2 regions of the Streptomyces sp. NPDC058373 genome follow, and region 2 is predicted to be linked to the other one. Evidence: riboswitches for the same ligand, from Rfam matches in the RefSeq annotation. Region 2 holds a riboswitch; the other holds the start of a gene.
The links. Region 2 has a riboswitch for cobalamin ahead of ACFWMZ_RS22465 (acyl-CoA thioesterase). Riboswitches for the same ligand answer to the same signal wherever they lie in the genome.
Positions count from the first base shown of each region.

Region 1 (4,379 bases), on a different contig from region 2:
AGGCGGAGCCGGAGCCCAGCACCACGGCGGCGCGCAGCACGGTGGCGGGCACGCCGGAGTCGAGCAGGATGCGGCCGACCTCGGCACGGGAGCGCAGGTGCGGCGAGAGCCTGCTCTCGGGGACGCCCTCGGGGGTGAGGCCGCCGAGGTAGACGATGTGGCGGACCCCGGCCGCGCGGGCCTCGCGGGCGAAGATCCGGGCCGCCTCGCGGTCGGTGCGCTCGAAGTCCGAGCCGGTGCCGAGGGCGTGGACCAGGTAGTACGCCACCTCGACGCCGCGCATCGCCTCGCGCACCGAGTCGGCGTCGGTGACGTCGCCCTGGACCACCTCGGCACGCTCGGCCCAGGTCAGGTCCCGCAGCTTCCCCGGGGTACGGGCCAGGGCGCGGACCCGGTAGCCGGCGTCCAGCAGGGCGGGGGCGAGGCGGCCGCCGATGTACCCGGTGGCGCCGGTCACCAGGACCAGCGCGCCGTCGCCTCGCGGGGTGGGCTCGGTGGGGTGCTCATCGCTGCTCATGGCCTCTCTCCGGGATCGGTGACCGGGCGGAACGGCGGTGTCCGGGCCGCTCCCGGTCCACCGTCTCGCGCCACTGCTTCTTCCGCGCGTCCCGGGCGCGCGAATGCGGCGGCCGGCGGACCGTCGTCTACCGCAGTGTGCTGCTGCCGCTGGTGATCATCTTCGGCGCCGTCCTCGCCCTCGGGCTGGCCTGCGCGGTGGTCTACGCACTGGCCGAGCGGGACGTGGTCCGGGTCGACGGGCAGGTGCCGGGCATCCTCTCGATCCTGGTGATCGGCGCCGCCACCGACTACGCGCTGCTGCTCACCGCCCGGTTCCGCGAGGAACTGAGTCTGCACGGCGACCGGTTCACCGCGATGCGGCTGGCCTGGCGGCAGTCGTTCGGGCCGATCACCGCCAGCGCGGCCACCGTGGCCCTCGGTCTGCTGGCCCTGCTGCTCGCCGACCTGACCAACAACCGGGCGCTCGGCCCGGTCGGCGCCATCGGCATCGTCTGCTCGGTCTTCAGCGCCCTGACCTTCCTGCCCGCCGCCCTCGTCCTGCTGGGCCGGGTCGCCTACTGGCCCGCACGGCCCAAGGTCACCGGCACCGGCGGCAGCCACCGCCTGCGGCAGCGCGTCGCCGACCGGGTCGACCGGACGCCGCGCAAGGTCTGGGCCGTCACCCTGGCCGCCCTCATCGCGTGCGCCGCCTTCGCCCCGACGCTGGCCAGCCGGGGCGTCCCGCTGGACGAGATCCTCGTCAACGACGCGCCCTCGGTCTCCGCCCAGGAGACGCTGAGCCGCCACTTCCCCGGCGGCTCCGGCAACCCGGCGGTCGTCATCGCGGACGCCGGACGACTGGACGAGGTGACGGAGGCCGCCGAGCGGACCGAGGGCGTCGCCTCGGTCGCCCCGGTCACCGAGTCGGGGCGGCCCGGCGGCGGCGCACCGCTCGTCGTGGACGGCCGGGTCCGGATCGACGCGACCCTCCAGGACGACGCGGACAGCGACGCCGCCAAGGACACGGTGGCCCGCCTGCGCACCGCCGTCCACGCGGTCGACGGCGCCGACGCCATGGTCGGCGGCTACACCGCGCAGCAGTACGACACCCAGCGCACCGCCGAGGCCGACCGGAACCTGATCATGCCGGTGGTACTGGCGATCACCCTCGTCATCCTGGTCGCCCTGCTCCGCTCTCTGGTGACCCCGCTGCTGCTGGTGGCCACCGTGGCGCTGAACTTCGCCGCCACCCTGGGCATCGCCTCGCTGGTCTTCACCCACGTCTTCGGCTTCACCGGCACCGACGCCTCCGTCCCGCTCTACGGCTTCGTCTTCCTGGTCGCTCTCGGCGTCGACTACAACATCTTCCTGATGTCCCGGGTCCGCGAGGAGACCGCGCGGCACGGCACCCGGGAGGGCGTACGGCGCGGCCTGACCACCACTGGCGGCGTCATCACCTCGGCCGGCGTCGTCCCTGGCGGCGACCTTCGCGGCGCTCGGGGTGATCCCGCTGGCCTTCCTCGCGCAGATCGCCTTCATCGTCGCCTTCGGCGTGCTCCTCGACACCCTGGTGGTCCGCTCCCTGCTGGTGCCCGCCCTGGTCCGCGACATCGGTCCTGCCGCCTGGTGGCCGGGGGCGCTCAGCCGCCGGGCCGAGCCCGCCGAGGACGCGTCCGGGGAGCCGCGAACCCCGGCGTAAGCGCAGGCAGTACGCGTACGACGGCTCTCCCCGCCCCCGGGCGTGGGAGGGCCGCTGTGCTAGCTTTCGCACGCCAGTCGTACCCGCGCATCTCCATGCGAACGGGTCAGGGAATCCGGTGCGAACCCGGAACTGACGCGCAGCGGTGAGGGCGACGGGCGGCGCAGGACGCCACTGGGGCACGCCCCGGGAAGGCGCGCCGTCCGCACGACCCCGAGTCCGAAGACCTGCTGGCCCTCCGCCCGTACGGACGGGGTTCCTGTACGCCAGGCTTCGCGACCGAGCCTCGACACCGAAAGCCGCACCCCTGTGCCTGTTGCGCCCTTCCGCCGGACCTCCCTCGCCGCATCCTGCGCCGCTCTCGCCCTGCTGCTCACCGCCTGCTCGGGCGGAAGCCCCGCGCCGGCCGACGACGCGAAGGGGGCCGGCGCGACGACTCTGAGGAACTGCGGCCGCACCGTGACCGTCGAGCAGCCGCCGCAGCGGGCCGTCTCGCTCAACCAGGACTCGACGGAGATCCTGCTCTCGCTCGGCCTCGCCGACCGGATGACGGGCACCGCGACCTGGACCGACCCGGTCCTGCCGCACCTGGCGAAGGAGAACGCCAAGGTGAAGCGGCTCGCCGACAACAACCCCTCCTTCGAGAAGGTCCTCGACGAGGAGCCGGACTTCGTCACCGCCTCCTTCGAGTCGACCCTCGGCAAGGGCGGCGTCGCCACCCGCAAGGCGTTCGAGGACCTCGGCGTCGGCACGTACGTCTCGCCCGCCGACTGCGCCAAGTCGAACACCGGCGACGGCGACGGCTCGCGTACGACGCCGCTCTCCATGGCCGACATCCACGGCGAGGTCACCGACCTGGCCGAGGTCTTCGGGGTCGAGGAGCGCGGGAAGAAGCTCGTCACCGAACTGACCCGGCGGGCGGAGAAGGCCACCGAGGGGCTCAGCACCAAGAAGGCGCCCGCGTCCGAACGCCCGACCCTGCTCTACTGGTTCGCCAACTCCGAGGCGCCGTACATGGGCGGCTGCTGCGGGGCGCCGGGCATCATCACCGAGGCGGTCGGCGGGAAGAACGTCTTCGACGACACCAAGGACGAGTGGCCGCAGATCAACTGGGAGACGGTCGCCGACCGCGACCCCGACGTGCTGGTGATCGGCGACCTGACGCGCAAGTCGCAGACGGCGGAGAGCGCAGCCAAGAAGATCGCCTTCCTGGAGTCCAACCCGGCCACCCGCACCATGACGGCGGTGAAGAAGAAGCGGTACGTGCTGGTGAGCGGCGCGGCGATGAACCCCTCGATCCGCACGGTCGACGGCATCGAGGAAGTCGCCGCCAAGCTGCGCCAGTTCGGGTTCGCCACGTGACCGCCACCGTCGCGCGGACCGGCCCGGAGCCCGGGCGGACGCGGCGGCGGCCCGGGGCGTGGACGCTCAGCCTCCTCGCCTTGGTCCTGCTGCTGGCCTCCGTCTCGGTCGCCATCACCATCGGCCCGGCCCGCGTCTCGGTGCCGGACGTCTGGGCGGTCGTCGCCTTCCGGCTCGGCGGCGGTGAGAGCGGCCTGACGCCGATCCGCGAGGGCATCGTCTGGGAACTGCGGCTGCCGCGCACCGTGCTGGCGGCGGTCTGCGGGGCGGGGCTCGCGGTCTGCGGGGTGGTCATGCAGTCGCTGCTGCGCAACCCGCTGGCCGACCCGTTCGTCCTCGGCGTCTCCTCCGGTGCCTCCACCGGCGCGGTCGCCGTGGTCGTCCTCGGCGTCGGCGGCGGCGCCCTCTCCGTCTCCACCGGGGCCTTCATCGGCGCGCTGCTCTCCTTCGGCCTGGTGCTGCTGCTCAGCCACAGCCTGGGCGGCACCACCGACCGGGTGGTGCTCTCCGGGGTGGCGGGCATGCAGCTCTTCTCGGCGCTCACCTCGTTCATCGTGATGTTCGCCGCCGACGCCGAGCAGACCCGGGGCATCCTCTTCTGGCTCCTCGGCAGCCTCTCCGGCGCCACCTGGACCGACGTCTGGGCGTGCCTGGCGGTGCTGGCGGTGGCGCTGGTGGTGTGCGGGGCGCGGGCCACCCAGCTCGACGCCTTCGCCTTCGGCGCGGAGAGCGCCGCCGCGCTCGGCGTCTCGGTGGCGCGGACCCGGCTGATCCTGCTGAGCGTCACCGCGCTGCTCACCGCCGCGCTGGTCAGCTCGGC
Region 1 is NZ_JBHXJE010000004.1:56,560-60,938, reverse strand. Features, by position in the region: gene ACFWMZ_RS04190 (SDR family oxidoreductase) at 1-517, opposite strand, end outside; partial or broken gene ACFWMZ_RS04185 (MMPL family transporter) at 640-2,197, shown strand; cobalamin riboswitch at 2,255-2,447, shown strand; gene ACFWMZ_RS04180 (ABC transporter substrate-binding protein) at 2,507-3,559, shown strand; gene ACFWMZ_RS04175 (FecCD family ABC transporter permease) at 3,556-4,379, shown strand, end outside.
Region 1: another riboswitch for cobalamin. It lies ahead of ACFWMZ_RS04180 (ABC transporter substrate-binding protein); the one in region 2 lies ahead of ACFWMZ_RS22465 (acyl-CoA thioesterase).

Region 2 (4,379 bases):
CTGGCGTCGCTGGCCCGGCTCGTACCGCACCAGCCGCGCGCCGAGGGCGCCGGTATCCGGCACGAGATGAAGGCGATGGGCAACCGGCACATCGCGATCGGGCTCGCCACCGCCGTCGTCGGCTTCGGCGGCTGCTTCGCCGTCTACAGCTACCTGGTGCCGATGCTGACCGAGGTCACCGGCATGGCGGAGTCGTCCACGACGCTGGTCCTCGCGCTGTACGGCGTGGGCATGACGCTCGGCACGCTCCTCGCCGGCCCGATGACCGACCGGGCGCTGCGCCCGACGCTGTACGGCGGCCTCGCGGTCATGGCCGTCACTCTCTTCGCCTTCTACTTCGCGGTGCAGCACACGGCGACGGCCCTGGTCTGCGTCCTGCTGATCGGCGCCATGGGCTCCTTCATCACCACGCCGGTGCAGATGCTGCTCATGGCCAAGGCCGAACAGGCCCCGACCATGGCGGCCGCCTCCAACCACTCCGCCTTCAACCTCGCCAACGCCGGCGGCGCCTGGCTCGGCGGCCTGGTCATCTCGGCCGGGTGGGGCTGGGCCTCGCCCGCGCTGGTGGGGGCGTCGCTGGCGGTCGTCGGGCTCGGCCTGGCGGTGATCGGCGGGGCGATGGACGGTGGGCGCGGGCCGCTTCGGCGGGGTGGCTCCCGGTCGACCGTGGTGGCCGGGACCCCCGGAGCCGGCACCGCTACGGGGGCAGGCGCCAAGGCGACCGGCGCCCAGGAGAGCGGCGCCGGGCAGGCGGCGGAGGCCGAGCGGGCCGGGTAGTCCGGTGCTGGGCCGATCCCGCCCGGACCGTCACCCGCAGCCCGGGGCGGCCCCTGGCGCGGCCCCCTCACGCCCCCGTCGTGGACCCAGGCCGCACGATCATCAGCACCACCACCGTCGCCCACAGCAAGTTGAAGATACCGGCGGTCATGGCCAGCTTGGCGGTCGCCGGGCGGCGGTCCGCCGCGGTGGCCGGGTCGGCCGTGTCAGTCGTCGAGGGCGGGTCCGGGGTGGCTGTGTGAGGCGTCGAGGGCGTCTGCGAAGTGGCTGTGTGAGGCGTCGAGGATGCCCGCGAAGTGGCCGTGTCCAGCAGCCATCCCTGTTCCGGAAGGATCACCGCCACCGGCAGCCACGCCGCGATCCCGGTCAGCACGATCGAGACGAGGAGCCAGGCGTCCGTCAGGGCGCCGAGGGCGGCGCCGGTGGCGATGCCGAGGACCGGGACGGCGATGCCGACGTAGGCGTAGCTGCGGCAGATCTTGTGGAGGAGGGCGGTGGCTTCGGGGGCCGTCTGGGTTCTGGCGTAGCGCGGGAACATCGAGGCGGGGACGGCGGCGAGCCTCGCCATGGCCGTCACGGCGTTCGCCCTGGCCGCCGCCGCGTGCCTCGCCGAGGAGTGGCCGCTGACCGTGCTGGCCGGTGTTCTGGCGGCCGCCTCCCACGCGGCGGTCGCGGGGTCGGCCCGTGCCTGCCGGGGATGCGCGCGGCTGCCGTCCGGGGAGGCGGTGGCGGCGTAGGAGGGAGGCCGGCCCGAGGCGGGGGCGGGGGATTACCCCACCCCTGGTCCGCCCGGCCGCCCCATGTCGCCGGGGGGCGCCGGACCGGCATCGTGGACACGCACCCGGGGCAGCGCGATCGCCGCGGCGTCGCTCCGTCCCTCGCTCCCTCCTCCCGGATGAGAGGTCACCCATGGCCACCGTCGACGCTCCCCCCACCTGCCCCCTGCCGCACGTCTCCGAGGAGTCGGCCTTCTCCGAGCGGCCCGCCGTCGTCCGGCGGGGGCCGTTGGCGGCGGCGACCTGGCGGGAGATCGGGTACGTGTTCAGCTCGTTCCCCGTCGCCATCGCCGGGTTCGTCTTCGCCGTCACCCTGTTCTCGGCCGGCGCGGGGCTGGCGATCACCGTGCTCGGGCTGCCCGTGCTGGCGGTGCTGCTGGCCGGGGCGCGGCTGCTCGGGGCGGGGGAGCGGGGGCGGGCCGGGGCTCTGCTGGGGGTGAGGACGGTGGCGCCCGCGCCGGTCGGTAAGGGCGGGATCAAGGAGCGGCTGGCGGACGTGGCGGGGTGGAAGGCCGTGCTGTTCCAGGTCGTCATGTTCCCGTGGCGGATCGCCTCGTTCGTCGTGACGCTGACCTTCCTGGCCACGGGGTGGGTGGTCGCCCTCCTCCCGCTCTACGCCTGGGTCTTCCCCACCTTCGTCGGCTGGCCCGGCTACCGCCTCTTCGACTTCACCACCGACGCGGGCGTCCACCACGCCTACTACCTGGAGTCGCCCTTCCAGATCGGCGCGGCCTCCCTGCTCGGCATCGGGCTCGTGCTGCTGACGCCGGTGCTGGTGCGGGCGATGAACCGGGTGGAGCGGTCGGCGGTGCGGGGGTTGCTGGCGGGGTGAGGCGTCCTCACCGCAGGAGGGGAGCGGTCGGAGGAGGCCCGGGCGTCGCGGTGGCGGCGCCCGGGCCTTCGCCGTCGGTTCAGCCCTGCTCCTCCGGCGTCTCCAGCGCGGCGACCGGTCGCGGCGCCCCCCGGTCGTCCACCGCCACGAAGGTGAGGCGGCCGGTGGCGACCTCGGTGGTGGGGCCCGAGGTGTTCCAGGACTCGGCGGTGACGCGGACGGCGACCGTCATGGAGGTGCGGCCCGCGCGGACCAGGGCGGCGTGGAGGTTGAGGAGGTCGCCGGCGCGGACGGGGGCGAGGAAGGCGATGCGGTCGACGGCGACGGTGACGGCGGGGCCGTCGGCGTGGCGGCCGGCGGCGGCCGCGGCCGCGTCGTCGATCAGCTTCATCACGACGCCGCCGTGGATGGTGCCGTAGAGGTTGGTGTCGTGCTCGCTCATGATGTGGGCGAGCTTCACCTGGGAGTCGGCCGGGGTCTTGGTGGTCCGGGGCGCGGTGCCGGTGGTTTCGGGCACGTCAACTCTCCTTCGCGAGTTGGCAGGAAACCTCGGCGGGGAGTGCGCGCACGGCGATGGCTTCGCCGAGGTCACCGCGCGGCCGGACGGCCACGCGGGCAACGGCAGGTCTTCGGACTCGCGGGCCCGCCCGGCGGACCTGCCGCCGAGCCCCTACTGGCCGTCGCTTCCCGGCCCCCAGGGGGCCAGTGCGTAGGACGGCGGTCGTTCCCGCTCACCGCTGCGGGGCAGTCCCGGATTCCCACCGGGTTCCCTCTTGCGACGCGCCCGCCTGGGGGGCGGGGCGAACCGGTTGCCCGGTCAGGGTAGTCGGCGGTGTCGCGGGTCAGCCGCGCCCCACCTCGCGGAACCTTCGCACCGCCACCCCCATGAAGACCGCCGTGATCCCCAGCGCGCAGAGCAGGGCGTACGGGAGGGCGTGGACGACCGGCCAGGTGTCGCGGGTGGGGGCCATGGGCGGGGCCGGGTTGGCGAAGAGGTCGCGGAGGGCGGTGGCGGTGGCGGAGACCGGGTTCCAGTCGGCGATCGGGCGGAGGGCGGCGGGGAGGGTGGCCGTGGGGACGAAGGCGGAGGATAGGAAGGTGACGGGGAAGAGCCAGATGAGGCCGGCGCTCTGGGCGACCTCGACGCTGCGGGCGGTGAGGCCGATGGTGGCGCCGACCCAGGACATGGCGAAGGCGAAGAGGAGGATCAGGAGGTAGGCGAGAACGGCCTCGGGGAGGGTGCCGGCGATGCGCCAGCCGATGAACAGCCCGCAGAGGGAGGTGACGGTGACGGTCAGCACGCTCATGGTGAGGTCGGAGAGGGTGCGGCCGAGGATCACCGCCATCGGGGACATGGGCAGGGAGCGGAAGCGGTCGACGATGCCCCGGTCCAGGTCGCCTGCGAGGCCCAGCGCGGTGAAGGCGGCGTTGAAGGTGACGGCCTGGGCGAAGATGCCGCCCATCAGGTACGTGCGGTAGGCGTCGCCGCCGAGGCTGCCGCCGAAGACGTAGGAGAGCAGCAGGACGAACATCACCGGCTGGATCAGGGCGGCGATGACCGAGCCGGGGGTGCGGCGGAGGTTCAGGAGGTTGCGCCAGGCGATGATCGTGGCGTCCCTGGCGACGCGGGTCACGGGCGCCATGCGGGTTCCTTCGCGGGTTCGGGGGCCGGGGCGGGCGCGGGCGTCGCGGCCCCCTGGCCGGTCAGGGCGAGGAAGACGTCGTCCAGCGTCGGGGGCGCGAGGCTGACCGGGCCGAGGGGGACGGCGGCGTGGCGCAGTGTGGTCAGGGCCTGTTCGAGGGTGGCGGGGCCGTGGTCGGTGGGGAGGGTGAGGACGCCGGTGCGCGGGTCGAGGTGGGGCTGGTGGGGGGTGAGGGGGGCCAGGAGGGCGAGGGCGGTGGGGCGGGTCGCGGGGTCGGGGAGGGCGAGGGTGAGGCGTTCGCCGCCGACGCGGGACTTGAGGGCGGCGGCGGTGCCCTGGGCGATGACGCGG
Region 2 is NZ_JBHXJE010000044.1:8,785-13,163, forward strand. Features, by position in the region: gene ACFWMZ_RS22445 (MFS transporter) at 1-777, shown strand, start outside; gene ACFWMZ_RS22450 (hypothetical protein) at 845-1,345, opposite strand; partial or broken gene ACFWMZ_RS22455 (hypothetical protein) at 1,323-1,514, shown strand; gene ACFWMZ_RS22460 (sensor domain-containing protein) at 1,687-2,385, shown strand; gene ACFWMZ_RS22465 (acyl-CoA thioesterase) at 2,465-2,902, opposite strand; cobalamin riboswitch at 3,009-3,160, opposite strand; gene ACFWMZ_RS22470 (ABC transporter permease) at 3,228-4,028, opposite strand; gene ACFWMZ_RS22475 (ATP-binding cassette domain-containing protein) at 4,016-4,379, opposite strand, start outside.